3 regions of the Glutamicibacter sp. St.4D3 genome follow, and region 2 is predicted to be linked to each of the others. Evidence: riboswitches for the same ligand, from Rfam matches in the RefSeq annotation. Region 2 holds a riboswitch; each other region holds the start of a gene.

Region 1 (9,336 bases), 830 kb from region 2:
TCCTGGCCCGGCGCAAGGTGCGCTGGCAGCGGATCATCACCATCGGGGTGTTGTGCACCACGCTGCTGCTGGAGGTCGGGATGCTGGCGGCCACCTGGAACGGGCAGACCTACGCGATCACCATCGCCGGGTGGGACACCCCCACCGGCATAGCCCTGGTGGTGGACGGATTCAGCGCGTTCATGCTGCTGGTCTCCACCGTGGTGTCCCTGGCGGTGCTGCTGTTCGCCACCAGTCAGGGGATGGCCGACGGGGATGAGCACGGTCCGGTCTCGATTTTCCACCCTGCCTACCTGATCCTGCTGGCCGGGGTGTCCAACGCGTTCATGGCCGCGGACTTGTTCAACCTCTACGTGGGCTTCGAAATCTTCCTCACCGCCAGCTATGTGCTGCTCACCCTGGGCGGCACCGCCGAACGGATCCGCTCGGGCATCACCTATGTGGTGGTCTCCGTGGTCTCCTCGGTGCTGTTCCTGACCGCGATCGCGTTGATCTATGCGGCTACCGGCACGGTGAACATGGGGGATCTGGCGCTGAAGCTGGCCGACCTGGATTCGGGGACAAAGCTGATCCTGCACAGCTTCCTGCTGATCGCCTTTGGCATCAAGGCCGCCGTGTTCCCGCTCTCGCTGTGGCTGCCGGACTCCTACCCGACCGCCCCGGCCCCGGTGACCGCCGTGTTCGCCGGACTCTTGACCAAGGTGGGCGTGTACGCGATCGTGCGCACCGAGACGCTGCTGTTCCCGGGCGGGGAAGTGAACTCGGTGCTGCTGGTGGTCTCGGCGCTGACCATGGTGATCGGCATCTTCGGTGCGCTGGCCCAGTCGGACTTCAAGCGCATGCTCTCCTTCACGCTGACCAGCCACATCGGCTACCTGATCTTCGGGATCGCGGTCGGCACCGAAACCGCGATTGCCGCCACGATCTACTACGTGGGCCACCACATCATCGTGCAGACCTCCCTGTTCATGGTCGCCGGGCTGATTGAACGGCGAGCCGGCACCGCGAACATCACCGAACTGGGATCCCTGGCCCGCCTTTCCCCGGCATTGGCGGTGCTGTTCTTCATCCCGGCCATCAACCTGGGCGGCATCCCGCCATTCTCAGGGTTCCTGGGCAAGTTCGGCCTGCTGCACGCCGCGACCGAACAGGGCGGGGCACTGAACTGGGCGGTGATCGCCGCCGGGCTGCTGACCAGCCTGCTGACCCTGCTGGCCATCATCCGCGTCTGGGCCCGCGCCTTCTGGCGCCGGGCGGCCGAGGCGGAGGACCCGCAGGCGTCCCTGGTGGACCAGTCCAAGGAGATGACCGAACTGATCCAGTCCTCGGGCAATCAGGGGCCGATCCTGGGGGCCAGGCTCGCCCGGCAGATGGAGGCGAAGTTCCTGCCCTGGGGGATGCGCTACTCCACCGGGGCCCTGGTCGCTGCCGGGGTGGCGTTGACCGTGTTCGCCGGACCGCTCTTTGCCTTCTGTCAGCGGGTGGCCGCCGAGCTGCTGAGCCGGGCCCCCTACATCACCGCGGTTCTGCCGCCAGGCTAAAGGGGAAGGACACATGCCAAAACGTATTGACGAGCCACGCGACCAGCGCATCGCCGACGCGCTGGATGAGGCCTCGGGCCAGCGCAACCGCGCCACACTGCGCCAGGAGTGGCCGCTGCTGCTGTTCATGACCCTGGTCTGGGGCGCGCTGTGGCAGGACTTCACCCCCGGAACCCTAATCGTGGGGGCGCTGCTGTCCCTGCTGCTGGTCGCCTTGTTCCCGCTGCCCCCGGTGCGCCTGTCGGGGCGCATCAACCCGTGGTACTGCTTCCTGCTGCTGGGCTGGTTCATCATGCAGGTGGTGGCGGCCAGCCTGGAGGTTTCCTACCTGGCGCTTTTCCGGCGCCAGAAGACCCGCAGCTCCATCATTGCGGTGCGCCTGCACACCGACTCGGACCTGATCGTCACCACGGTCGGGCACGTGCTGACCCTGATCCCCGGATCGTTCGTGGTGGAGGTGGACCGTCGCAGCTCCACCCTGTACCTGCATTACCTCAACGCCTCCAACGCCATCAAGGTCGCCCGCTCCCGGGCGAAGATCCATGAAATCGAACGGCGGGTGATCATGGCCATCGGCAGCCACGACGAGTACGAGTACGTCAAGCAGGTGCGCAAGGACATCGCCCAGCGCGCCCGCCAGAAGGCCAAGGAGGCAAAGCGTTGAGCTACATCATCGTGGGAATCAGCGGAGTGCTGCTCTCGGTGGGTGCGGTGGCCTGCCTGATCCGGGTCGCCCGCGGACCCTCCATCCTGGACCGGGTGCTGGCCCTGGATGTGATGCTGCTGATCATCTCCGCCGCCCTGTGCCTGGAAATGTACCTGAACCGGCACACCAACCACATCCTGTTCGTGGTGATCGCCTGCGCCATCGGCTTCATCAGCTCGGTCACCGTCTCCCGGTTCGTTTCCGACCAGAGGAATGCGTGATGGATCAGTTCCTGGAAATTGTGGCCGCCGGCTGCATGATCGTCGGCTCGCTGATGTCATTGATCGCCGGCATAGGCCTGTTGACCTTCCCCGACCTGCTCACCCGGATGCATGCGGCCACCAAGCCCCAGGTGCTTGGCTTCCTGCTGCTGTTCATCGGGCTGGCCATCCACCTGCGCTCCTGGCAGGTGGTGCCGGTGCTCGCCCTGGCCTGGGGCGTGCAGCTGCTAACCGCACCGGTCTCCGCGCACATGATTGGCCGTTCCGGGTACCGCACCAAGCACGTGAAGCGCGAAACGCTGTACAGCGATGAACTGCGCACCGTGGTGGAGAACGCCAGCCGCCAGAACAAGGACTAGCGCCACTGCCGGCACCACGAACAAGGGCCTCGGAGCACCGCATCACGGTGCTCCGAGGCCCTGCCTGTCCACGGCGCAAACGCCGGGGAACTACTTGTTCAGCTTGGCCAACGCCTTGCGGGTGCCGCGGTCGGTGAGGACCTGGATGATTGCGGCCACCACGGAGGAGAAGACGGCGAACGCCAGGGCCTGGCGCATCGAGGCTTCGGCTTCGGCTTCCTGGCCGTGGCGCGGGGCATCATTGCCGGTGAATCCCTTCCACAGGCGGTCCACCAGCTTGCTGCCGACAAACCCGGCTCCCAGGGAAATGCCGGTGGCGAGCAGCTTCATCATTGGTTTCATTCTTCGCGCTCCTGTTCGCATGGGGACTTCTCTTTCTATCGAAAGCATATCCTGAGCTATGGTGGCATCGCAGACATGGCATCGGGTGATCCACGGATCGCCGGGGCAATCTGCTGACAAGAAACGACAGGGGAGCGTCATACCGTCCCCGAGGCTCACCGCGCAGCAAACGCCGGTGGCCGGGGACCGGTGGAAGACGCTGAGAGTGCGATAGATCGCAGACCCTCGAACCTGCTCCGGCTAGTACCGGCGAAGGAAGTCGAGAATCTCAGATGTGCGGCAGGGACAGCTCCCTGCGCATCCGCATGTGCTCCCCTCCTGAACCAGGAGGATGGAAGAAAATGGCAACAACCAAGCGAACCGGCGGCACCTCATGGAAGGTCGCGGACATCGTGATCGCCTCGGTCATCGCCGTGGCTTCGGGCGTGGTGTTCTGGGCGTGGAGCGCCAGTTACGGTTTCGTGACGCTGGCCTTCGCCGCGTTCCCGCCGGCCAGCGCGCTGCTCTCGGGCATGTGGCTGTTCCCCGCGGTCCTCGGGGCGTTGATCATTCGCAAGCCCGGTGCGGCACTGTACTGCGAACTGCTGGCCGCCATCATCGAGGCCCTGCTGGGCACCCACTGGGGACTGACGGTGCTGGTCTCCGGGCTGCTGCAGGGGCTGGGCGCCGAGCTGGTGTTCGCGCTCTTGCGTTACCGGGTGTGGAACCTGTTCGCCGCCATGCTGGCCGGTTTCTGCTCCGGCTTCCTCAGCGCCCTCAACGGTGCCTACATCACCGCCCACTTCGTGCACTATACCGCCGGGATGAAGCTGTTCCATGTGGCGGCGATGAGCGTCTCCGGGTTGCTGATCGCCGGGATCTGCTCGTTCTTCCTCACCCGCATGCTGGCCAACACCGGTGCCTTGGCCTCCCTGCCCAGCCGTCGGGCCCACCGGGAACCGGTGCTCACCCGCTCCCGCTAGGCGGCGCCTGGCGGCCGGAGCAAGAGCAATATGACGTCCGCCTCAAACCGGTCGCCGGTGCGGGTTCTGCCCGACCGGCATCCTGGGGTATGGTGGCAACGCAGACATAAACCGACAGGGGAGCGTCATACCAGCCCGCTGCCGTGCCGCCAGGCGCGTCACGGCAGGCGTAAGGGTAAAAGACGCTGAGAGTGCGATAGATCGCAGACCCTCGAACCTGCCCCGGCTAGTACCGGCGAAGGAAGTCGAGAATCTCAGGTATGCCCCCGGGGACGCGCCCCGGTTCGCATACATGCTCCCCTCCTGATTCAGGAGGATATTCAAGTGACAACAACACCGTTGCGGGCCAGCAGCTCGTGGAAGGTCGCCGACATCGTCGTCGCCTCGGTGATCGCCGTGGCTTCGGGCGTGGTGTTCTGGGGCTGGAACGCCGGTTACGGCTTCATTTCCCTGGCCTTTGTGGCCTTCCCGCCGGCTAGCGCCTTCGTGGCCGGGATGTGGCTCTTCCCGGCAGTGCTCGGGGCCCTGATCATCCGCAAGCCCGGCGCCGCCCTGTACTGTGAACTGCTGGCCGCGGTGATCTCCGCGCTGCTGGGCTCGCAGTGGGGCATCACCGTGCTGGTTTCCGGCATTGTCCAGGGGCTGGGCGCCGAGGTGGTGTTCGCGCTCTTCCGCTACCGGGTGTGGAGCCTTGGGGTGGCGATGCTGGCGGGGCTGGGCGCCGGACTGTTCGGTGCGCTAAGCGAGGCCTACCTGATGGCCTACTATGCGGAATACACCGCGGGCATGAAGCTTTTCCACGTGGCGGCGATGAGCCTCTCCGGCCTGGTGATTGCCGGCATCCTGTCCTACTTCGCCACCCGCGCGCTGGCGGCCACCGGGGCGCTTTCCGCGCTGCCCAGCCGCAGGGCGAACCGTGAACCGGTCTTTGGGCGGGCGAAGCAATGACCGCCGGCATCACGAACCACGCCGCGCTGCCCCAGCTGGAATCCGGTGCCCTGTCCGTGAGCGCGCGCGGGTTCGGCTGGAAGCACGCCGACCGGCAGCAACCGGCCCTGCACGCCCTGGATCTGGAGGTTCCGGCCGGGCAGCGGGTGCTGCTGCTGGGACCCAGCGGCGCGGGCAAATCCACGCTGCTGCACGCCATGGCCGGGGTCCTGGACGTTTCCGAGCTGGCCGGGTGCACCGGGCAGCTGCTGGTGGGGGAGCAGGACGCGTTCGGGCCGCGCCAGGGTGTGGGCCTGATGCAGCAGGACCCGGAAACCCAGATCGTGCAGGCCCGGGTGGAAGACGACGTGGCCTTCGGGGCGGAAAACCTCGGGGTGGACCCGCAGGAGATTTCCCGGCGCATTCCCCTGGCCCTGGAGGCGGTCGGGTTGGGCCAGCTGGCGCCGGAACACCCCACCCAGCAGCTGTCCGGGGGACAGAAGCAGCGCCTGGCCCTGGCCGGGATCCTGGCCATGCGCCCGGGGCTGATGCTGCTGGATGAACCCACCGCCAACATTGACCCGGAGGGCGCGTTGGGGGTACGCGACGCGGTGCTCAACGCCGCCGCGCGCACGGCAGCGACCCTGATCGTGGTCGAGCACCGGGTGGATACCTGGGTGGAACACGTGGACCGGGTGCTGGTGCTGGAGCCCGGCGGCGGGATCAGCCATGACGTGGCCCCGCAGGCGCTGTTGAGCGACCAGCCGCTGCGCCGGGAGCTGGCCGAGGCCGGGATCTGGGTGCCCGGCTACGTCCCGCACACCCGTACCCCACGCACCAGCCCGGGCGGTGAACTGCTGCGGGCCAGCGAGCTGCAGGCCAGGCGTTCAAAGAAGGCCCCGTTGACCGCGGCGGTGGACCTGGAACTGCCCGCCGGCGGCGCACTGGTGATCCGCGGCGCGAACGGGGTGGGCAAGTCGACCCTGGCGCTGACCCTGGGCGGGCTGCTGCAGCCGGCCAGCGGCCGGCTGCACGCCACTGAACTGTTGGCCGGTGAGGCGGGGGACAAGCCGTTCCTCTGGCGGGCCGGGCAGCTGGTGGCCCGCATCGGCACGGTCTTCCAGGAACCCGAACACCAGTTTGTCACCCAGAGCGTTGCCGACGAGCTGGCCTACGGGCCGCGCCGGGCGAAGGGGGAACGGGATGGGCAGGACGGCACCGGGCTTGATGAACAGCAGATCGCCGAACGCACCGCCGCGCTGCTGACCCGGCTGCGGTTGGACCACCTGGCCGAGGCGAACCCGTACACGCTCTCGGGCGGGGAGAAGCGCCGGCTCTCGGTGGCCACGGTGTTGGCCGCCAGCCCGGACGTGCTGATCCTGGATGAGCCGACCTTCGGGCAGGACGCGAACACCTGGCGGGAGGTGGCCGAGCTGCTCATCGAGGTGATCGAGCAGGGCACCGCCGTGATCGCGGTGACCCATGACGGGCACTTCGCCCGGGCGTTGGGCGCCCGGGAACTTGAGCTGCAGGCCCCCGCCCCGCGGGCCGAGGCCTCCGGACCGGACCCGCTGCTGGGATCCGCGGTGGGCGACAGCTGGCTGGCCCGGCGCAACCCGCTGGCGAAGCTGGCGGCGATCGTGGCCACCACCATCCCGCTGGTGGCCACCATTGACTGGGTCTCGGGCCTGGTGGTGATCACCGCGACCCTGCTGATGCTGCCGCTGGCGCGGCTGAGCATCCCACGTTTCCTGCTGCGCGCCTGGCCGCTGCTGCTGGCCGGGCTGACCGCCGCCTGGGGGATCAGCCTGGTCGGGGAGGACTCCGGGGCGCTGCTGCTGGACCTGGGGGTCTTCACCATCACCGAGGGCTCCCTGGCCGGCGGCATCGCCACCGGCATGCGCGCCATGGCGATGGCCGTGCCGATGGTGCTGCTGCTGAGCACCACCAACCCCTCCGACCTGGGCTCGGCCCTGTCCCAGCAGCTGCGCGTGCCGCACCGCTTCGTGCTCGGGGCGCTGGCCGGAATGCGGCTGCTGGGCCTGCTGGTGGAGGAGTTCACCACCCTGACCCTGGCCCGCCGGGCGCGCGGGGTGGGGAACTTCGGGTCCCCGGCCCAGCGCCTGCGCGCGAACCTGGGGCAGGTGCTGGCCCTGCTGGTGCAGGCGATCCGACGGGCCGGGCGACTGGCCATCACCATGGAAGCCAAGGGCTTCGGCGCCGGGCGGCGCAGCTGGCTGCGCACCCCGGACTTCGGGGGGCGTGACGTGCTGGTGATCGGTGCCGGGCTCGGGGTGGGGGCGCTGGCGGTGGCCGCCGCCGTGCTGGCCGGGACCTGGAGCCTGGTCTGGGGATAGCGCACCAAGAACGGGGGGAGCAGTCCATGGACTGCTCCCCCCGTTTTGCGTGCTCGGTTAGGCCAGGTGATCGGCCAGTTCGCTCAGCTCCGCGTGCAGTTCGGCGTCGAAGCGCAGCGGCTTGGCGTCCAGCGAATTCACCGGGGTGAGCAGGCGCACCGAGGAAACCAGCCACAGCACGTCGGCCTGGTAGAGGTCCTCGGGACGCAGCGGACCATACCCCAACTCCCAGCCGGCCTCCGCGGCGGCAGCGAAGATCGCCGCCTGGGTGGTGCCCGGCAGGATCCCGGTTTCCAGCAGCGGGGTGAGCAGGCGCTTGGTCTGCCCATCTCGCTGGGCCATCAGCACGGTGGAGGTCGGGCCCTCCAGCACCGCACCGTCGGAGGAGGTGAAGATGACATCATGGGCACCGTGGGCCCGCGCATAGCGCAGGGCCGCCATGTTCACCGCGTAGGACAGCGTCTTGGCTCCCATCAGCAGCCAGGGCGCGCGTTCGGCGATTTTCGAATCATAGCCGCGATCCAGCAGCAGCACGTCCACACCCGAATCCCGCTGGGCCTGGCCCAGCGTCGGGGCCGGGGTGACGGTCACCCAGCACAGGGCCGGGTCGCTGTCCGCGTCCCCGCGGGCGGCCACCAGCTTCACCACGGCCTCATCGGCCCCGCCGGTGGCATCAAAGTCCGCGATGGCGGTGTCAATGGCCGCACGCCACTGGATCTCGTCGGGGATCTCCAGGTCGCACAGCTGGGCCGAGGACTGCAGGCGGGCCAGGTGCGCGTCGATCTTGCGCACGCTCTGGTGCTTGTAGAGCATCGATTCGAAGATACCGTCACCACGGGAAACACCCTGGGCGGTCACGGGCAGTTGCGGCGCGTAAATGTCCGCCAGTCGACCGGCCGGATAGGACGGATCGAGGAAAACCAATGAACTCATAGGTACTAGATTATCGAATCCCGCCGGTGCTTCGGATAACTCGCCGCAACCGACACCGCCTTGAACCGGGGAATTGGGTAGTCTAGCGATAGGCAAAACGCACGATGACCGCGGGAAAGACACCCCGGTGGAAAGCACGAGGGCAGGAGTTGGCCGCATGATGCTAGGTGAGAACTTCCTGCGGGAGCTGGGCCCGACGGTCTGGGCGCTGGCGGTGACCTTCGACATCGTGGTGCGTATCGTGATGATCGGAGTGGTTCCGGGCAACCGCCGGCCCACCACCGCCATGGCCTGGCTGCTGGCGATCTTCTTCATCCCGGTCGTGGGGCTGATCCTCTACCTGCTCTTTGCCAACCCGCGCCTCTCCCGCCGGCGCCTGGAGAAGCAGCGCCGCGCCAATGAGGCAATCCTGCAGGCCACCTCGCACATGGATTCGCCGGTCGAATTCCACAGTGATGAGGAATGGATTGAGTCCGCCGCGGTGCTCAACCGCACCCTGGGGGCGCTGCCGCTGGAGGGCGGGAACGAGGTGGAGGTGATCTCCGATTACCGTGCCTCGCTGGAGGCGATGCGCCGGGAGATCGACAAGGCCACGACATTCGTGCACATCCAGTTCTACATCATGGGCGATGACCCGGACTTCGTCGGCCCGGTCCTGGATTCCCTGGAGGCCGCGGTCAAGCGCGGGGTGGTGGTGCGCCTGCTGTTTGACCACCTGGGCACCGCCCGGGTGGCCGGGTACGGGCAGCTGAAGCGGCGGCTGAAGGATTCGGGCATCGAATGGAAGCGGATGCTGCCGGTGGCCCCGTTCCGGCGCCGCTGGCGCCGCCCGGATCTGCGCAATCACCGCAAGATCCTGGTGGTGGACGGGGAAGTGGCCTTCACCGGCAGCCAAAACCTGATCGAGCCGGGCTACAAGCGGCTCAGCTCGCACAAGGTGGGGCGTGAATGGGTGGAGCTGATGATCCAGGTGCGCGGCCCGCTGGTG
Region 2 (9,336 bases):
GCCAGCATCATCTACTTCGTGCTGATCCTGCGCAGCCCCCCGGGTGGATGCGACCGAACGCAAGCACGTGTACGCGTTCATCCCGTTCTACATCGCCTCCGCCGCGTTCTGGGCGCTGTTCCAGCAGCAGTTCACCTTCATCGCCGCGTACTCGGCCCGAACGCCTGGACCGCCGCCTGTTCGGCTGGGAAATGCCGGCCAGCTGGGTGCAGTCCATCAACCCCGGTGTTCATCGTGCTGCTGGCCGGGGTGTTCGCCACCATGTGGACGAAGCTCGGTTCCCGCCAGCCGCGCACCAGCGTGAAGTTTCGGCCTGTCGCTGGGTCCGTGGTGGGCATCGCCTTCTTGTGCTTCATCCCGCTGAACTCGCTGGCCAAGACCCCCGCTGCTGGCCCTGGTGGGGGATCCTGCTGCTGTGCACCATCGCCGAGCTGCTGCTCTCCCCCCGATCGGCCAGGCGGTGACCACCCAAGCTGGCCCCGGCCGCCGTTCGGCACCCAGATGATCGCCCTGTTCTTCCTCTCGGTCTCGCTGGGCACCCACCCTGTCCGGCGTGCTGGCCGGGTACTACACCGAGGGCAATGAGGTCGCCTACTTCCTGTGGCTGGGCGGCACCGCGGTGGTGCTGGGGCCTGGCGATGTTCGCCGCCACCCCGGCGCTGAAGAAGCTGATGGGCACCGTGCACTAGCAGGGTCCCCGCAAACACACAATGGCCTGGTCCCCCATGCGGGGGCCAGGCCATTGGCGTGTTTGCGCGCCCTTAGGCGTAGTCGGAGTACATGCTCTGGTTCAGGTCGGTGTAGAACGAGGCGGAGAAGAAGAACACGAAGATGATGAACGCGTAGCACAGCAGCGCCAGCACCAGCCCCACCCAGGAGGTGATCAGCCCGGCCAGAGCCATCCCGCGCCCGGCCGGCTCGCGCCGGTACCCCCAGGTGGCCGGTGATCACCCCGGCCAGGGGGATGAAGATGATGACCAGGAATCCAAGCAGGGACAGGATTCCCAGGACCAGGGAGGCCACCGAGAGTCCGGTGGGCTGCGGCGGGGGCACATAGGTGTTCTGGGGGTACGGGTGGTAGCTCATCGCCTCCATCCTATAAACCGTCCGGGAACCAGGGAAACCGGCGCGGCGCGCACGGCCAACCCCGATAGGATGCCTAGTAGCAGACTCTTGACCTGGCAGACAAAGGATGGGCATGGCACACGAACGCGCGGGACAGCCGGCACGCGAAGAAGACCTGATCGACCTGCAGGAGGTCCTGGACGCCTACTTCAGCCGCGTTCCCGATCCGCAGCAGGCCGGGCAGCGGGTCTCCTTTGGCACCTCCGGGCACCGCGGCAGCTCGCTGAACGGCTCCTTCAACGAGGCGCACATCGCCGCGATCACCCAGGCGGTGGTGGACTACCGCGTCTCGGCCGGGATCACCGGTCCCATGTACGTGGGCAAGGACAGCCACGCCCTGTCCGAACCGGCGTACCGCACCGTGCTGCAGGTGCTGGCCGGCAACTCGGTGCGCGTGCTGGCCGAGGACGGGCTGACCCCCCACCCCGGCGCTGAGCCACGCCATCCTGGTGCACAACGCCGCCGGCGGCCAGCAGGCCGACGGGCTGATCATCACCCCGTCGCACAACCCACCGGCCGACGGCGGGATCAAGTACAACCCGCCGCACGGCGGGCCGGCCGAATCCGAAATCACCGGCCCGATCGCCCAGCGCGCGAACGAGCTGCTTGAATCCGGGCAGATCCGCCGGGCCGAACCGGACGCCGAGGCGTTCGACTTCCGGGAACTGTACGTCACCGACCTGGCCGAGGTGATCGACTTCGCCGCGATCGCCGAGTCCGGGATCAGCATTGGCGCCGACCCCGCTGGGCGGGGCCTCGGCCCACTACTGGGGAGAAATCGGGCGGCGCTACGGGCTGAACCTGGAGGTGGTCAACGAGCGGGTGGACCCGCGGTTCGGGTTCATGACCCTGGACAAGGACGGCAAGATCCGCATGGACTGCTCCTCCCCGGATGCGATGGCCTCCCTGGTGGCGAACCGCCGCAGCTACGACATCGCCACCGGCAACGACGCGGACGCGGACCGGCACGGGATCGTCACCCCGGACGCCGGGCTGATGAACCCGAACCACTTCCTGGCCGTGGCCATCGACTACCTGCTCACCCACCGCCCGCAGTGGCCGGGGGACGCGCAGGTGGGCAAGACCCTGGTCTCCTCGGTGCTCATCGACCGGGTCGTCGCCGCCCACGGCCGCCAGCTGCTGGAGGTGCCGGTGGGCTTCAAGTACTTCGTGCAGCCGCTGGCCACCGGCCGGGCGGTGTTCTGCGGGGAGGAATCGGCCGGGGCCTCCTTCCTGACCCGGGACGGGCGCCCGTTCAGCACCGACAAGGACGGGATCATGCTGGCGCTGCTGGCCAGCGAGATCCGCGCGGTCACCGGCAAGTCCCCCAGCCAGCTGCACGCCGGGCTGGTGCGGGAACACGGCACCAGCTACTACGCCCGCTTCGACGCGCCGGCGGACCTGCAGCAGAAGGAGGTGCTGGGCCGGCTTGATGCGCAGGCGGTGCAGGCCACGCAGCTGGCCGGGGACGCGATCACCACCAAGGCCACCGAGGCCAGCGGCTACCCGATCGGCGGGCTGAAGGTCTCCAGCCAGCGCGCCTGGTTCGCCGCCCGGCCCTCGGGCACCGAGGACATCTACAAGATCTACGCCGAATCCACGGTGGGCCAGGAGCACCTGCAGCAGGTGCTCGCCGAGGCCCGCCAGATCGTGGACGCCGCGCTGGCCGGCCAGGTGTAGCCCGCCGCCACGGCGCCGGGGCTAGATGAGCTTGTCGATGAACTTGCGCTTGGCCCAGGAGTAGGGCGGGTAGACGGCGTTCAGGGTGTCGATCACCGTGGTCTTGTTCAGCTCCGGACGCATCTGCGAGAGCCGCTCAAAGCCGTGCTTGCCATGGTAGGAACCCATGCCGCTGTCCCCCACGCCGCCAAAGGGCAGGGTCGGGACGATCAGGTGGGTCATCGGCGCGTTGTGCACGATCGCCCCGGCCCGCACCCGGTCGGAGAAGATCGACTGCAGCCGCGGGTTCTCGCTCATCAGGTAGGCTGCCAGCGGGGCGGGGCGTTCGGCGATGAACTGCAGGGCCGCGTCGAAGGACTCCACTTCGATCACCGGCAGGATCGGACCGAAGATCTCCTCGGTCATCAGCGGGCTGTCCAGCTCCACGTCGCGCATCACCGTGGGGGCCAGGCGCAGGGTCTGGGCGTCGCTCTGCCCGCCGATGACCACCCGCCCGTGCTCCAGCAGCCCGGTGAGCCGCTCAAAGTGCTGGCGTGAGACGATCCGCCCGTAGTCCTGGTGGCTGATCGGGTCCCGGCCGTAGAAGCTGCTAATCGCCTTGGCCAGGCGGTCAACCAGCGCGTCCGCGTCCCCGATGGACAGGATGTAGTCCGGGGCCACGCAGGTCTGCCCGCTGTTCATGAACTTAGCGAACGCGATCCGCTTGGCGGTGGCCGGCAGGTGGTTGTCCACCACGGTCGGGCATTTGCCGCCCAGCTCCAGCGTGGTGGGGGTCAGGTGCTCGGCGGCCGCGCGCGCCACGATCCGCGCCACCCGCGCCCCGCCGGTGTAGAAGATGTGGTCCCAGCGCGCGGCCAGCAGCTCGGTGGCGGTGTCCACCCCGCCCTCGCACACCGCGTACACCCGCGGGTCCAGGTAGTGCGGCAGCAGCCGGGCGATCGTGCCGGAGGTGGCCGGGGCCAGTTCGGAGGGCTTGAGCACCGCCGCGTTGCCGGCCGCGATCGCGGCGATCAGCGGGGCCAGCAGCAGCTGCAGCGGATAGTTCCAGGCGCCGATGATCAGCACCACCCCCAGCGGCCGCGGCTCGATCTTGGCCATCGCCGGCTGCAGCGACAGCGGCACCTTCACCGAGGTGGAGTCCATCCACTCGGCCAGGTGGCGCTGGGCAACGTCGATTTCCGTGCGCAGGAAGTCGATCTCGGAGAACTTCGCCTCGGTCGCGCTCTTGCCCAGGTCCTCGGCGAGCGCGGCGATGAAGTCCTCCTCGCGTTCGGCCAGCATCTTCTCCAGGGCCCGCAGCTGCTGGGCGCGGAAACGGCGCGGATGGGTGATGCGCGCGTCGGCGGAGCGGCGCAGGTGCGCGATCATCTCCGCGATCTTGCCCGGGTGCTCGTCGACCGGCGGCGCGGTTTCCCCGACCGGTTCCGGCGGCTGCTGTGAGGTGAAGATTCCCATGGCTCGAGCGTACGTCATCCCCCGGCCCCCGTTTGCGCCACCGGGTTGATACATTGGGCTGGATAAAGGAGGGCCGATGACCGACCTGAGCGCCCCGCTGGGCTCGTTCGCCGTCGCCGCCGCCCTGGTGGCGCTGATCCTGCGGGCCCTCAGCCCGAGCGGGAGCGGGAACCTGCTGTCCCAGGCGCGCCGGTACGCCCGGTGGTGCGCGCTCATCGGATTCCTCGCCGCCGTCTCCACCGACTGGTTCGATGCCTTCTACCCGATCAGCGCGGAGGGGCAGGCGGTGCCCGGCGGCTGGCCGGGCGCGGTGGGGCGGGCCGCCACCCCGGCGCTGTGGGTCGGGTTCGTCTACGTGCTGGCCCAGTTCACCGGGCCGCGCGTGCAGCGCAGCGCCGACCCGCAGCCGCGCACCGGGTTGGTGCCGGGCAAGCTGGTGGCGGCCCTCGTCCTGGTCCTGGCCGGCTCGCTCACCGCGCTGTGGGCGGCGGGCGATGTGCCCTACCGGGCTCCCACCGCGCAGCGCGAGCTCAGCGGGGAGGAACTGAGCTACTTCATCCCGGCCGCCGACGGGTTGCGCCCGGCCGGCGAGGTGCTGCCGTACCTGGCCCTCTGCCTGGGACTGCTGGTGGCCGCCACCCTCCTGGCCAGCCTGGTGATCCTGCGCCGCAGGCCGCTGCCGGGGATCTCGCGGCACGACAACCGGATGCTGCGCCGGGTGTGGCTGAACCGGCTGTACCGCACCGTGGCCGTGGTCCTGGCCGCCAACGGCGCGGCCGCCCTGCACTACAAGGCCCGGTGGTTCCACCAGCAGGCCGCGGACGGGGACCTTGAGCGGCTGCGCGCGCTGGGCGACGGCTGGGATTCGGTAGGGAACTACGCCGTGCTCGGCGTCGCCCTGGTGATGCTGTTCTGGCGCCCGCCACAGAACTTCGAGGGCGTCACCGCCGTGCCGCGGCATCCGGTGCGCGCCCTGCGCGACCACCTGTTCGCCACCCAGTACTTGGCGCTGGGCGCCTCACTGATCCTGCTGCTCGTCCTGTGGCCCACGCACTCACCGCAGCCGCAGGCCCTGCCCGATGCACGGCCGGGGATGCACCTGATGGTGCTGATCACCGGCGCCGCCCTGCTCTACCTGGTGATCACCGGCAGCAGCATGGGGTACGTGCACGGCAAGGCCGGTCGGACCGGGCCCCGGCACTGGGGACCGCTGCCGCGCTGGATCTACCCGGTGGCCGGGCTGCTGATGGCCGCCAGCGTCTACTTCCTGCTGCGCCCGCCACTGGACTACCTGTGGGGGCTGGTCACCGCCCCGGCGGCGTTCATCCTGCTGCTGGTGGCGGTGCTGTTGCTGGCCCACGCCGCCGTGCGCCTGGCCAGCCGGCGGATGCAGGTGGCCTGGGCGGTGGATGGGCACTGGGAGCGCTGGTACCGGCAGGTGATCGAATTGCGTTCGCTGCGCACCGTGACCGCCGCCCTGGGCGCCCTGCTGTTCTGCGGCTACGGGTTTGACTACGGATGGGTCGGGCTCAGCCTGGCGGTGCTGTGCTTCCCGGCGCGGCTGCTCATCCCGCACCCCGGCCCCGAACGGCACCCGGCAGCGGCACATGGGCGCCCGGCTGCTGCCGGCCCTGCAGCACCGCCGGGCGCGCCGGGCCGGCCCTGACCGGGGGCGGCGCGGTGCGGCGCGTCACAGGTTTGTCAACGGGTGGGCGATTGCGTACGCTCGGTCACGAGTGACACGGGGTGTCGGCGCCGCCGACTGAGATGACACCCGTCGAACCTGAACTAGTTCAAACTAGCGGAGGGATGTCGCACATGACCCTGCCTGCCGTGATCCATTCACTGCGCCACACCAGCCCCCTGGTGTTCTGCCTGACCAACACCGTGGTCGCCAACTTCACCGCCAACGCGCTGCTGGCCGCCGGCGCCGCCCCGGCCATGACCAACCTGCCCGGGGAGGCGGGGCCGTTCGCGAAGACCGCCTGCGCGGTGCTGGTGAACCTGGGCACCCCCAGCACCGAACAGCTGGCCGCCATGGATGAGGCGATCGAGGCCGCGAACCAGGCCAACACGCCCTGGGTGCTGGACCCGGTGGCCGTTGGCGCGCTGCCGGTGCGCACGCGCTACGCCCAGCGCATCGTTTCGCTGCGCCCCGCCTTGATCCGCGGCAACGCCTCGGAGATCATGGCCCTGGCCGGGCACCAGTCCACCGGGCGCGGGGTGGATTCGGCCGACCCCGTGGCCGCGGCCATCGCCGCCGGGCGGGAACTGGCCGAACGCCACGGCGCGGTGGTCGCGATTTCCGGGCCGGCCGACGCCGTGGTCAGTGCCCAGCGCACGGTCATGGTGCACACCGACGGGATCGAACTGACCCGCGTCACCGGCGGCGGGTGCGCCCTGGGTGCGTTCGCCGCGGCGGCGATCGCCGCCGGGCAGGACGTGTTCACCTCCACCGTGGCCGCCCACGCCTATTACGGGCGGGCCGCCGAACGCGCCGCCGCCCTGTCCCTGGGGCCGGGCAGCTTTGCCGCGCAGTTCCTCGACGCCCTGGCCCTGACCGATCCGCAGGAACTGGGTGCGGTGCGCATCGAGGAACTCTAGATCCCTCATTCTTCATTCCGCCCACGAGTCAACCCGCCGGCCCCGCAGGGGGCGGTTTAAGGACAATCATGCGAAATCTCGGCGTATATTTGGTCGCCAACACCGCCAGCTGCACCCCACACCGCACCCTTGAGGTCATCCAGGCCGCCGTGCAGGCTGGCGTGCAGTGGATCCAGCTGCGCGCCAAGGAGGAAAACGCGCGCGAATTCTATGAACTGGCCCTGGCCGCCGGTCAGCTCACCGCGGGCCGGGCCGAACTGCTGGTCAACGACCGGGTGGACGTGTACCTGGCGGCACGGGCCGCCGGGGCCGCGGTCACCGGGGTGCACATCGGGCAGCAGGACCTGCCGGTGCAGCGGGTGCGCGAACTGATCGGGGACGCCACCTTGGGGTTGAGCGCCTCCACCGATGAGCAGCTGGCGGCGGCGAACGCGAACGCCTCGATGATCGACTACCTGGGCGTCGGGGCCATCCGGGCCACCCCCACCAAGAAGGACCACCCCACCCCGATCGGGATCGAGGGCTTCGCCCGGGCCCGGAAGATCGCCCAGCTGCCCTGCGTGGCCATCGGTGCGCTGCAGGCCGAGGACGCCCCGGCGCTGCGCGCGGCCGGGGCCGAGGGCATGGCGGTGGTGCGCGCCATCTGCTCCAGCACCGACCCCGGTGCGGCCGCCGGCGGGCTGCTGCGCGCCTGGCAGGAGGCGAAATGATCCACAACATCCTGTCCATCGCCGGTTCCGACCCCTCCGGGGGCGCCGGAATCCAGGCGGATTTGAAGGCGATCGCCGCGACCGGGGGCTACGGGATGGCCGCCATCACGTCCCTGACCGCGCAGAACACCCGGGGCGTGGACGCGGTGCAGGCCGTTGAGCCGCAGTTCGTCACCGCCCAGCTGCGCAGCATCGTCGCCGATGTGCGCATCGACGCGGTGAAGATCGGGATGCTGGCCAACGCCGGGATCATCGACGCGGTGCAGCAGTGGCTGGGCGAACAGCCGGCCGGGCTGCCGGTGGTGCTCGACCCGGTGATGATCGCCACCAGCGGGGACCGGCTGCTGGATGACGCGGCCCACCAGGCGATGTCCCGGCTGCTGGCCCGGGCCACGGTGCTGACCCCGAACATGGACGAACTGGCGGTGCTGCTGGGTGAAGCGCGCGCCACCACCTGGGATGGCGTGCTGGCCCAGGCGCAGCGCCTGGCCGCCGCCCACGACGTGCTGGTGGTGGCCAAGGGCGGGCACCTGGGCGGGGAGCAGTGCCCGGACGCGCTGGTGGACGCCACCGGGGTGCTGGCCGACTTCCCGGCCGCGCGGATCGACACCGAAAACACGCACGGCACCGGGTGCACGCTCTCCAGCGCCCTGGCCAGCCTGTACGCGCGCGGCGGTAACTGGGCGGCGGCGCTGGGCGCGGCCAAGGAGTACCTGGCCGAGGCGATCGCCGCCTCCGGGCAGCTGTCAGTGGGGGCCGGGCACGGGCCGGTGCACCACCTGGCCGGGCTGTGGTCCGGGCAGGGGCTGGCGCCGGCGCAGGACCCGATGCAGCAGTGGTGGCAGGACATCGCCGGGATCCGGGAGGGGATCGATGAGCTGGACTTCATCCGCCAGCTGCGGGCGGGCACCCTGCCGCGGGCGAACTTCGACTACTACATCAACCAGGACGCCCTGTACCTGCGCGGCTACGCCCAGGTGCTGGCCCAGGCCAGCATCATCGCCCCGGACGCGGCCGCCCAGCGCTTCTGGGCCGCCGCCGCCTCGGCGACGTTCGAGGAGGAAATGGCGCTGCACCGCGAATTCGCGCTGGACACCGCGGCGCACGGAAGCGAGACCACCGCGAACTACGTGAACCACCTGGCGGCGGCCGGGCACCACTACCCGGTGCTGATCGCCGCGATCCTGCCCTGCTACTGGATCTACCAGGACGTCGGGTCCCGGCTGGCGGCGGCCGGGCACGGGCAACACCCCTACCGGCAGTGGCTGGCCACCTACTCCTCCGCCGAGTTCGATGCGGCCACCGCGGCGGCGATCGGCATGGTGCGTGCCGCCTACCGGCGGGCCGATGAACGCACCCGGCAGGCAATGTGGCGGGCCTTTGAGACCTCCAGCCGCCATGAGCTGGCGTTTTTCGCGCAATCGGGGGCCGAAGCGTAAGATACTTCCCGGCCCATAATCAGGAGGAACACGCATGAAATGGTCGATCCACGGCGACGGGAAGTCCATCACCCCCGGTGAGGTGGTCGCCCCGGATGAGCGGCTGCACTGGCCGCAGACCATTTCCATCGGCACCCAGCACATCCTGGCGATGTTCGGCTCCTCCATCCTGGTGCCCACGCTGACCGGCTTCCCGGTCACCACCACCTTGCTGTTTACCGGGGTGGCCACCATCCTGTTCCTGCTGATCACCGCGAACAAGGTGCCCAGCTACCTGGGTTCCTCCTTCGCGCTGATCGCCCCGGTGATGGCCACCATGTCCA
Region 3 (9,336 bases), 1.2 Mb from region 2:
CATTGCCGTCTACAACCGGCTGGTGACGAAGAGAAACTCCTCCACAGAATCCCTGCAAGGGATCGATATTGTGTTGGAAAACAGGTTTGATCAGATCAAGGCGCAAGCCGACGCGGTCGCTGGAGTGGTAAAGAAAGAAGTGGACCTCATCTTGGGGAGCACGTCACTGCGCACCGGTCGCACCATCGAGCAGCTGAGTGTTTCAGAAAAAACGGAACTGAACACCGCAATGGATGACGCACAGCAAAAAATCGTCGCGGAGGCAGGGAAGCCTCAGGGGCTGGGCTCCGGGCCGGGAGCCCTGGCGTCACTGGAAAACTATCCAGAGATGAAAACCACGCAGAACGTGGAACTGTTGCAACGCACCATCAACGAGACCGAGGAACGGTTGCAGGCAGCTCGCCGGGTGTACAACCGGGCAGCAACGGACTACAACACGTCGCGCCAGGTCTTCCCGACGGTGATTATTGCCAGGCTTTTGGGCTTTGGTGGGCATGACCTGTTTGAGCTCTCGGATCAGCGCAAGCGCAACCAGTACGACCTGGAAGGGTTTCTTGAGTCATGAGCGAGCAAACTCGAATTTCAGTTCCGGACTTCGAAACGGTCTGGGCCACGGTGCAGGAGTCGGCCGGGGATTTCTCTCAACGAACCGCGTGGATGGGGCGCTGGGGAGGCAAGAGCCTGCTGTTGATGATCCCGATCATCATCGCTCTGCTGTTGTTCGTTGTGGCCCTGGGCTCCATGTTCATCGGCGACGGGCTCGTAGGCATGATTGCATTCGTCCTGGCGATCGTGCTCGCCGCGCCCTCGGTTATTTACGGCATTAGGCATTTCGAGGCAGCTTCGGAAGAACACGCCCAAGAAGTGGTGGCACCGATGGTCGAGCAGCTGGTGCAACAGTTGCGGGTTTCTTCAGTGACCGGCTCGGAAGCGGGTCTGAGCGCCAAGTACACGCCGGAGGGATCGATGCCGGTCAGCGTCCTGAGCAACGCCGGATTTATTCGTGATGCCAGGGCCCCGCAGGAGGATTTCATCATCGGAACTCTGGGGCAAACCCAGTTCATGCTCTCGGACGTCAAATGGCAGAGTTCCAAGGTCGAGCTCAGCGAAGAGGCCCAGCAGCGGCTCGAGCGTCAGGCCCGCAGAACTCGAGAGCGTAAACTCCGGGAGCAATACGGACGTGACTGGAAACTGCACCAAAGCGACCCATTGCAGAACTCCTCCCTGTTGAGTTTGGTTCCCGCCTCGGTCAGAAAGACCGTGAAGGAAAAATACGCGCAGTTCGAAAGCTCGGTCGAGAAGATGGGTCCGTCGATGATCGTCTTCGCGGCGGACTTTCACAAGGAGTTCACCTCCAGAACCTATTTGCTGCCGCGCCGGCCGGTCGACCTGGCCATCCGGAACTTCACCGAGGAAAGTGCCGCGAAAACCGGTCTGGCGCCGATGACGTTGGAGGATCCCGGCATCACCGAACGCTTCGTTGGCTGGACCACCGACCAAACCGAAGCGCGCTATCTGATCACCCCGCAACTGATGCTGGCCATCAGCGATGCGGCTGCGCGGATGAACTCCGAACACATCGCCGTGTCGTTTCGTGGCTCGTGGATGTATTTCGCGGTCGTGCTTGACGAGGACCGCTTCAGTTTTCAGGTCGATAAGAAGAACGACGGAGGCTACGCGGTAGCCAAGGCCATCTATGAGGACCTGGTCGCCTTTTTGTCCCTAGTCGAAGACTTCAACCTGAACACGAGAATCTGGTCCAAAGCCTAGAGCGTTGTGCTCATCAGCAGGAGCCAAGGTGGTGTGCGCCGCAGACACCTTGGCTCCTTGGCATTTGTGGAGGACACCCCTCCCGGCCCGCGCAATCCGGGCCTGGGGTATTAGTGATCAGCAGCCGGCTGAGCGCCCAAGGTGGCCCTGTCTTGCTGAAGATCGGGGGAGTAGGGTGAGCTCATGTTCTTGGAAAATATCGTGATCGACGCACACGATCCCCAGCGGCTGGGCAGATTTTGGCAAGAGCTGCTGCAGGCAGAACAGCTGACGGACTCGCCATCGGGCTTCGAGACCCGCACGAGATTCGCCGACGACGCCTACCTGGACCTGTGCTTCCAGCCGGTTGCCGAGGCACCGCTCGCGCGGCCACGAATGCATGTCTGCGCTGTGTGGCCCGGGACTGGCGCCCAGGCCGAACAGTGGATTCTTCACCGGGGTGGGAAGCCAAGCACCCCAGCCCAGGCACCGGGTCATGCAATCGGGCAGCACGCCACCCGGTGGTTTCTAGATCCGGAGGGAAACCCTTTTTCGATTGAACCATCGGAGGCAAGAGACAACAGCCGCGGCGGCTTGGCAACGGTGGTGCTGGCCTCGGCCCAGCCGGGGCGCGATGCTGAGTTCTGGGCGTGTCTGACCGGATGGAAACGGCCGGCGAATTCAGCGCACGACCAACTGCGGCACCCATCCGGCCGCGGCCCGACGCTGGAGTTCGCAGCCGAATCACAGCCCAAGGGGGAGCAGAAGAACCGCTGGCACCTGGATATCCGGTTGGATCCTGGAGAGGATCCTGCAGTCCTGGCGGGCGTGATTGGTCAGAAGGGCGGCAGGGAACTGCACCCAGACTGGGGAGAACTGCCCTGGCGGGTCTACCAGGACCCGTCCGGCAACGAATTTTGCGTGCTGACTAGTCACTAGTTATTTACCCGGGGATCTATTGGGGTGCCTCGTCACCGAAGTAGGATGAGGGACATGGACCTACCTCACGTGCCCCGTCTGATACCTCCCGTGGCCGCCGGTCTGGCAGTGGCTGCGCAGCGGTTGCTGCCGCGCTCGTCCCAGCCCAGCCGCACCATGAAGATCGCGGCGACTGGGCTGGCCGCCTGCGCAGCAGCCGTAGCCGGTGCCGCGGTGGCAAGGTTTCGACAGTCCGGAACCACCCTGGATCCCGCCCAGCCGGAGGAATCCAGCGTCTTGGTCACCGACGGGGTCAACGCGTTCACCAGAAACCCGATGTATCTGGGACTAACCGGTGTGGTCACCGCTCATGCACTATGGCGCCAAAACCCCTGGGGGCTGCTGCCGGCTGCCGGGCTGTGGGTGTGGCTGGACCGAAAACAGATCCCGGCCGAGGAACGGGCCCTGGAGAAAATTCACCCCCAGGCCTACCGTGAGTACCAGGAATCCGTGCCGCGCTGGGTGGGATCGCGCAGCTTTGGGTGCGGGGAAATTTCCGGGAAGCACCGGCTTTGCGACGGTGTTCGCGGCCGGTCAGGTTCGGGTTCCGCAGCTTCACGGCTCGCACCGGGAGTCTGGGTTGGTGTTGGTGCGCTTGGTCTATGCAGCGCACTGCACCTGGGGGTGCAGATCTTTGAACCCGACGGGTTGCTGGCCGATGCGACCCAAATACTGCTGATGCCTGCCCTGGCTGCCGCCTTTCATGCCGCCACCGGCGGTCACCAGCACCGATTGGTGCCGCTGGTGAGCGCGGCACTGGTCTTTTCCTGGTTGGGGGACACCATCCCACGCTTTGTGAGGGCAGAACCCGGATTTCTCGCACTGGTCCTGTCCTTCCTGGCCGCACAGGGCACCTACATCGCCGCCTTCTGGCCCTACCGGGCGACCTCGCTGCTGTGCCGGCCATGGGGTTTGGCGCCCTACGTCCTGGCGCTGGCCGGTTTGGTCGTGCGATGCGCACCACAGGCCGGCCAGTTCCTGCTCCCGGTGCTGCTTTACGGAATCTCCCTGAGCACCATGGCCGTGCTTGCTACCGGGCTGGGCCCGCTGGCTGGTGCCGGTGCGGCGAGCTTCCTCGCCTCCGACGCGATGATCGCGTTTCGTTCCTTCACCGATCTTCAAATCCCGGTCTCCGGGTTTTGGATCATCTCAACCTACGTACTCGGCCAAAGCCTGCTGGCGTGGGCGGTGGCCCGAAAAGTCCAAGAAGACAACCAGGCAACTGAGCCCGCTGGACTCCATGCCGGGTAGGCCGCCAGGGGCGACCTTCGGGCAGGGGGCGGGGCAGGAACCTGAGCTGGTCATCGTGCACGGCAACGGGCTGGATCACCGAAACCTGCTGATGCTGGATCAAGCCTTTGCCGCCGAACCGGCTTTCCGCCGGCACTACCTGGATTTGCCCGGATACGGCGCGACCCCGCCCCTGCACTCCCCGGGAGGTCTGCCCGAGCTGGCCGACTGGCTGGAGGACTGGGTACACCGTCATTTGGGGCGGCGCCGGTTCGTGGCGTTCGGGCAGTCAATGGGCGGGCTGCTCTGTCAGGAACTAGCTGACCGGATGCCGGAGCGCATCCTCGGGCTCGGGCTGCTGGCCCCGGTGGTCTTTCCGCGCACCGAAGAGCGCACCCTGCCGCCACGCACCGTGCTGGAAGAAGATCCCCAGCTGCTGGCCCGCCTGCCTCTGCCGGCACGTGAAAACTTTCGGACCATGACAGTTCTGCAGAACGAGGCAACATGGCGGCGCTTCGCCGCCCAGATCCTGCCCGGAACGGAATCCGCGAACCTGCGGGCCATAGCGCGCCTGGCCAAGCGCTATGACCTTGACCCGGTCCCCGTGCGGCGCATGACCCAGCTCAGGGTCCCGGTCGTTGTGATCAGCGGCGCGCAAGACCATATTGTGGGCAGTCAGGACGCCCGGCTCTTGCAGCGCCGCTACCCAATGATGAGCCACCACGTCATTGAGCGGGCCGGACACAACGTCCATGTGGAACAACCGGCCGCGGTGGTGTGCGCGGTACGGCACTGGCTGGGAGAAGTTAAGCGGTGGCAGCAACAGGAGGGGCAGCGATGATCAGTACACGCGAGATCGCAACGGTGGACGAGGTGCCGGGGCTGTTGGAGATTTGGCGGGCTTCGGCTGCAACCGGACGCGAGTTGGTCTCTGCCGCCGACATGGATCGGCTGGCCCAGGCGCTGGAGGCCGTCTACCTGGGCAACGCCCGCGTGGTGGTGGCCGAGCGCGAGGGGCAGGTTGTTGGATCCCTGGCCCTGGAGGGGGCGCGGCTTTGCCTGCTCTGGGTGCACCACGAGCACCGCCGCCGTGGCGTGGGCCGGGCACTTATCGGCCACGCACAAGCGCTCAGCTTTGAGCTGCAGGTCGAGGTGGGTCAGCCGGAGCATGCCGTCGCGGCGTTCCTGCGCGCGGTGGGGTTCGCACCGGCGGAAACCACGGACGGTGTACCCCACGGTACGGTGCTGCGGCTTGCCGTTTCCGGTTCCGACCCCAGCGGGGACAGTGGCAGGATGGAGTCATGAGTGAAGAGAAACGAGAATTACGTGCGGTAACCGTCGAACGCACCACCAGCCGCCAATACCGCGCCACCAGCACCGAAACCGGAGCCAGCATCGAATTCGGGCAGGGCGAGGGGCTGCTCAGCCCGGTCGAATTGCTGCTGGCCGCCATTGCCGGCTGCTCGTCAATTGACGTTGATGTGGCCACCACCCGGCGCAGTGAACCGGAGACCTTCAAGGTGGAGGCCGCCGGATACAAGGTGACCGAGGATGGGGCCAGCCGCATGAAGGACATTTCCATGTCCTTCGACCTGAAGTTCCCGGACACCGAGGAGGGGCGCAAGGCCGCTGGAATGGTTGACCGGATCATCAAGCTTTCACACGACAAGTACTGCACGGTCTCACGCACCGTGGAATTGGGCACGCCGGTGACCAGCACGCGGGTCGAAAACTAGGAACGCGAGGGGGGCGCCGCCGGCTGATGCCGGTGGCGCCCCCGCCTTTCCGGGCCGCGCACCCCGGCTTGGGGCCAACCGCGGATACAGCGCAGCTATGCCTCGCCCGGAGCCGGTTCCAGCTCCAGGGCGGCGATGGCCGGGAACGGGTCGCTGCGCAGCCGTCCAAAGGTCAGCACATCCACCCGGGTGCCGTCCATGACGAACTTTTCGCGTTCCACACCCTCCTGGATGAAGCCAGCGGCCCGGGCCACCCGCAGGGACGCGGGATTGTTCGCCCGCGCCCCCAGTTCCAGCCGGTGCACGCCGCCACTGCTGAGCAGGTGATCAGCCACGGTGGCCGCGGCCCGGCTGGCCAGCTGCCGGCCGCGGTATCCGGCGGCCACCCAGTACCAGAACCAGCCCAGCGTGTTGGCCCGGTCCAGGCTCGCGCACACTAGGCCCACCAGCGTCCCGTCCACGTCGATGGCGTAGGGGCGCTGCTCCTGCGGGGACGCCAGCAGCCGGTCGATGTAGGCGTGGGCTTCATCCAGGGTTCTTACCGATCCCTGGCGCTTCATCTGCGCATCCGAGGTGAACGCGGCCAACACCGCCGGGGCGTCGGTGGGGCGCAGCGGGCGCAGACGCGCCCTCGTCGCTTCCAGTCCTGCCGGGGCTGGGGCCGGGCGTGGCGCCGGGGTCGACTGCTGCTGCGCGCCAACGGCACTGGCGGTGCCCTGGTGGTACAGCAGCTGCCAGCGTCCCCGCTCCAACTGCCACAGGGAACTACGGTGGGCGGTACGCACCCCGGTGCTCTGCCAGCGCAGCAGCACCTGATGCTCGGACAAGGCCAACAGGCTCGGGGCGTGCAGGGCGGCCGGGGGATTATCGGTGCGCGTTTGGGTGGCCAACAGCGCGATGATCTCGTCCTTCGTGTAGTGCCGGCCCGAGACCCCCACCTCCTCAAACATCTCGTGCAGCAGCACAGCCAGCTGCTGCGCATCCCCCCGGACCGCTGGTGAGAGCAACTGCTCTTCCAGGGCCAGCAGCTCTTGGGCCAACGGGTCGCTGCGCTCCAGGAGCCGGGGGTAGGACTGCGCGTTGTGAGTGGTGCCGGATGCGTTCATGCCTCCCAGTGAACCACGGGTTGTGTGTGCGGCGGCCCGCCGGCGGGACCGGCCGTCATGCAATTGGTGTTTGTGAGCTGCACCATGCCTATAATCCTTCTAACTCCGCGGGAGCCTGCGCGATCTGTTGATCCGGGCTGAGAGGGCTTCGTGCCGACCGCCACACCTGATGCGGGTCATGCCGCCGTAGGAAGGAAAGTGCCCTGATGCATGTCGTGATCGTTGGTGCCGGGATCGCCGGACTATGTACCGCTTTTGAACTGCGCAGCCGCGGGGTGCGCGTCACGCTCTGCGACCCTGACCCCGCCGGGGGCGCCAGCCATGCGGCGGCGGGCATGCTGGCCCCGGCCGCGGAAATCGTCTGGGGACAGGACCGGCTGCACCAGATGATGGCCGACTCGGCGCAGCTCTACCCGGAACTGGTGGCGCGCGTGCAGCAGGCCACCGGTGCGACGGTGGCGTACCGGCAAAACCCGACCATGGTCGTCGCCGCCGAGGCCGCCGACCGCCAGGCGCTGGCGGAGCTGGAGGAGGTCCGCCACCGGCTGGGGTTGCCCACCCAAATGTTGCTGGGCTCCCAGGCGCGGCGCAGGGAACCGGCCCTGGCCGGGAACATCGCCGGAGCCCTGGTATTCCCCGAGGACCACCAGGTCGATCCGCGCTCGCTGACCGGCATCCTCATCGAGCATTTTGGGCAGGACCTGATCCGGGAGCAGGTCAGCGAAGTGGAGCACTGCGGCGCCACGGCGCGGGTGCACACCCAGACCGGGCGGGTGCTGGAGGCGGACCAGGTGCTGCTGGCCACGGGCCTGGGACAGGTGCCCGGCACCCCGCGGCTGCCGTTGCGGGCGGTGCACGGCGACATCCTGCGCCTGCACTTGCCGGCCCACCTACACCCGCTGCTCACCCACACGGTGCGCGGGGTGGTGCACCGGCGCAACGTGTACCTGGTGCCGCGCAGCGACGGCAGCATCGTGCTTGGCGCCAGCAGCCGCGAGGACGGCAACGACCTGGTCAGTGTGGAGGCGCTGTACACCCTGCTGGATGATGCCCGGCGCCTGGTGCCCGGGATCATGGACGCCTCCCTGCGTGAGGTGATCGCCCGGCCCCGGCCCGGCACCCCCGATGACCGGCCCATCATCGACCGGGTGGACGCGCACACGGTGGTGAGCAACGGGTTCTTCCGCCACGGCGTCCTGCTGGCACCCCTGGGCGCCCGGATCGCCAGTGACCTGCTGCTGGGCGCCGACCCGGGGACGCACCGTGGGCTGTTGGGGCTGCACCGCTTTCCGGTCGCGGCCAGCAGCACCAGCCACTGATCCCGGTCACCCGATCAGGCGGTCCTGTCCGCCGCGCAGCCGGCCCCGAACCCGGGCAACCCCAGACATCCGGCGCCGCCCGCCACCCCGGTGAGCGCCACCAGACAAAGCCAAAGCAACCAGAAAGAGAGGCACGAGACGCAATGCCTGAAATCACCGAGATCGAGGTGCAGCTCAACGGCCAGAGACTGAACCTGCCCGACGGGGCCACCGTGCGTGACATCGTCGCCGGGCACACCAAAAAGCTCATCAACGAACAAGGCCTGGCCGTGGACGGCTCCCGGCTGGGAATCGCCCTCGCCATCGACGGGGACGTAATTCCGCGCAGCGCCTGGGCCAGCCACACGGTGGCGCCCGGGGCGCGCATCGACCTGGTCACCGCCGCACAGGGAGGATGAGGAAGATGACCCAGAGCAACGAAGCACCCCACACGCCCGAAGATGTCTTCAGCATTGCCGGGGCACAACTGCGCTCCCGCCTGGTGATGGGCACCGGGGGAGCGACCTCCCTAAGCACCCTGGAAGAGGCCCTGGTCGCCTCGGGCACCGAGGTCACCACCGTGGCCATCAGGCACTATGCCGCAGCCGGTGGGGATTCGGTGTTCGCCATGCTCCAGCGCCTGGGCGTGCTGACGTTGCCGAACACCGCCGGCTGCTACACCGCCCGCGATGCGGTGCTCACCGCCAGGCTGGCGCGCGAGGCCCTGGAAACGGACTGGATCAAGCTGGAGGTGATCGCCGACGAGCACACCCTGCTGCCGGATCCGATCGAACTGTTTACCGCCGCCGAACAGCTGGTGGCCGACGGGTTCCAGGTCTTTGCCTACACCAATGACGACCCGGCCCTGGCCCAGCGACTGGATGATGTGGGAGTCGCGGCGATCATGCCGGCCGGCGCCCCGATCGGTTCCGGGCTGGGCATCCTGAACCCGCACAACATCGCCACCATCGTGAACCGGGCCAGCGTCCCGGTGATCCTGGATGCCGGGGTGGGCACCGCCTCGGACGCGGCCCTGGCCATGGAACTGGGCTGTGAGGCGGTGCTGCTGGCCAGCGCGGTAACCCGGGCGCACAACGCCCCGCTGATGGCCACGGCCATGCGGGACGCGGTCAGCGCCGGACGGGCCGCCCGGCTGGCCGGGCGCATCCCCAAACGGGACTTGGCCCTGGCCTCCTCCCCGGTCGAGGGCACCATGCAAAGCCTGGCGGGACAGTTCTC

The links. Region 2 has a riboswitch for thiamine pyrophosphate ahead of thiM (hydroxyethylthiazole kinase). Riboswitches for the same ligand answer to the same signal wherever they lie in the genome.
Region 1: linked by a shared signal. The riboswitch ahead of AC6I21_RS11860 (ECF transporter S component) and the one ahead of thiM (hydroxyethylthiazole kinase) in region 2 are both predicted to bind thiamine pyrophosphate.
Region 3: linked by a shared signal. The riboswitch ahead of thiO (glycine oxidase ThiO) and the one ahead of thiM (hydroxyethylthiazole kinase) in region 2 are both predicted to bind thiamine pyrophosphate.

Annotation. Positions count from the first base shown of each region.
Region 1 covers NZ_AP039380.1:2,559,979-2,569,314, reverse strand. Annotated here, with positions in the region: gene AC6I21_RS11890 (Na+/H+ antiporter subunit D) at 1-1,541, shown strand, start outside; gene AC6I21_RS11885 (Na+/H+ antiporter subunit E) at 1,555-2,205, shown strand; gene AC6I21_RS11880 (MrpF/PhaF family protein) at 2,202-2,468, shown strand; gene mnhG (monovalent cation/H(+) antiporter subunit G) at 2,468-2,827, shown strand; gene AC6I21_RS11870 (DUF4235 domain-containing protein) at 2,918-3,160, opposite strand; TPP riboswitch at 3,288-3,444, shown strand; gene AC6I21_RS11865 (ECF transporter S component) at 3,511-4,131, shown strand; TPP riboswitch at 4,238-4,392, shown strand; gene AC6I21_RS11860 (ECF transporter S component) at 4,456-5,079, shown strand; gene AC6I21_RS11855 (ATP-binding cassette domain-containing protein) at 5,076-7,415, shown strand; gene AC6I21_RS11850 (aminodeoxychorismate lyase) at 7,473-8,348, opposite strand; gene cls (cardiolipin synthase) at 8,509-9,336, shown strand, end outside.
Region 2 covers NZ_AP039380.1:50,205-59,540, reverse strand. Annotated here, with positions in the region: gene AC6I21_RS00280 (hypothetical protein) at 762-902, opposite strand; partial or broken gene pgm (phosphoglucomutase (alpha-D-glucose-1,6-bisphosphate-dependent)) at 1,199-2,805, shown strand; gene AC6I21_RS00270 (aldehyde dehydrogenase family protein) at 2,827-4,260, opposite strand; gene AC6I21_RS00265 (hypothetical protein) at 4,337-5,926, shown strand; TPP riboswitch at 5,993-6,087, shown strand; gene thiM (hydroxyethylthiazole kinase) at 6,079-6,864, shown strand; gene thiE (thiamine phosphate synthase) at 6,933-7,574, shown strand; gene AC6I21_RS00250 (bifunctional hydroxymethylpyrimidine kinase/phosphomethylpyrimidine kinase) at 7,571-9,013, shown strand; gene AC6I21_RS00245 (uracil-xanthine permease family protein) at 9,048-9,336, shown strand, end outside.
Region 3 covers NZ_AP039380.1:2,242,375-2,251,710, reverse strand. Annotated here, with positions in the region: gene AC6I21_RS10330 (LemA family protein) at 1-565, shown strand, start outside; gene AC6I21_RS10325 (DUF3137 domain-containing protein) at 562-1,770, shown strand; gene AC6I21_RS10320 (VOC family protein) at 1,954-2,688, shown strand; gene AC6I21_RS10315 (lysoplasmalogenase family protein) at 2,743-3,978, shown strand; gene AC6I21_RS10310 (alpha/beta fold hydrolase) at 3,968-4,798, shown strand; gene AC6I21_RS10305 (GNAT family N-acetyltransferase) at 4,795-5,262, shown strand; gene AC6I21_RS10300 (OsmC family protein) at 5,259-5,693, shown strand; gene AC6I21_RS10295 (GNAT family N-acetyltransferase) at 5,789-6,799, opposite strand; TPP riboswitch at 6,897-7,009, shown strand; gene thiO (glycine oxidase ThiO) at 7,006-8,118, shown strand; gene thiS (sulfur carrier protein ThiS) at 8,262-8,516, shown strand; gene AC6I21_RS10280 (thiazole synthase) at 8,522-9,336, shown strand, end outside.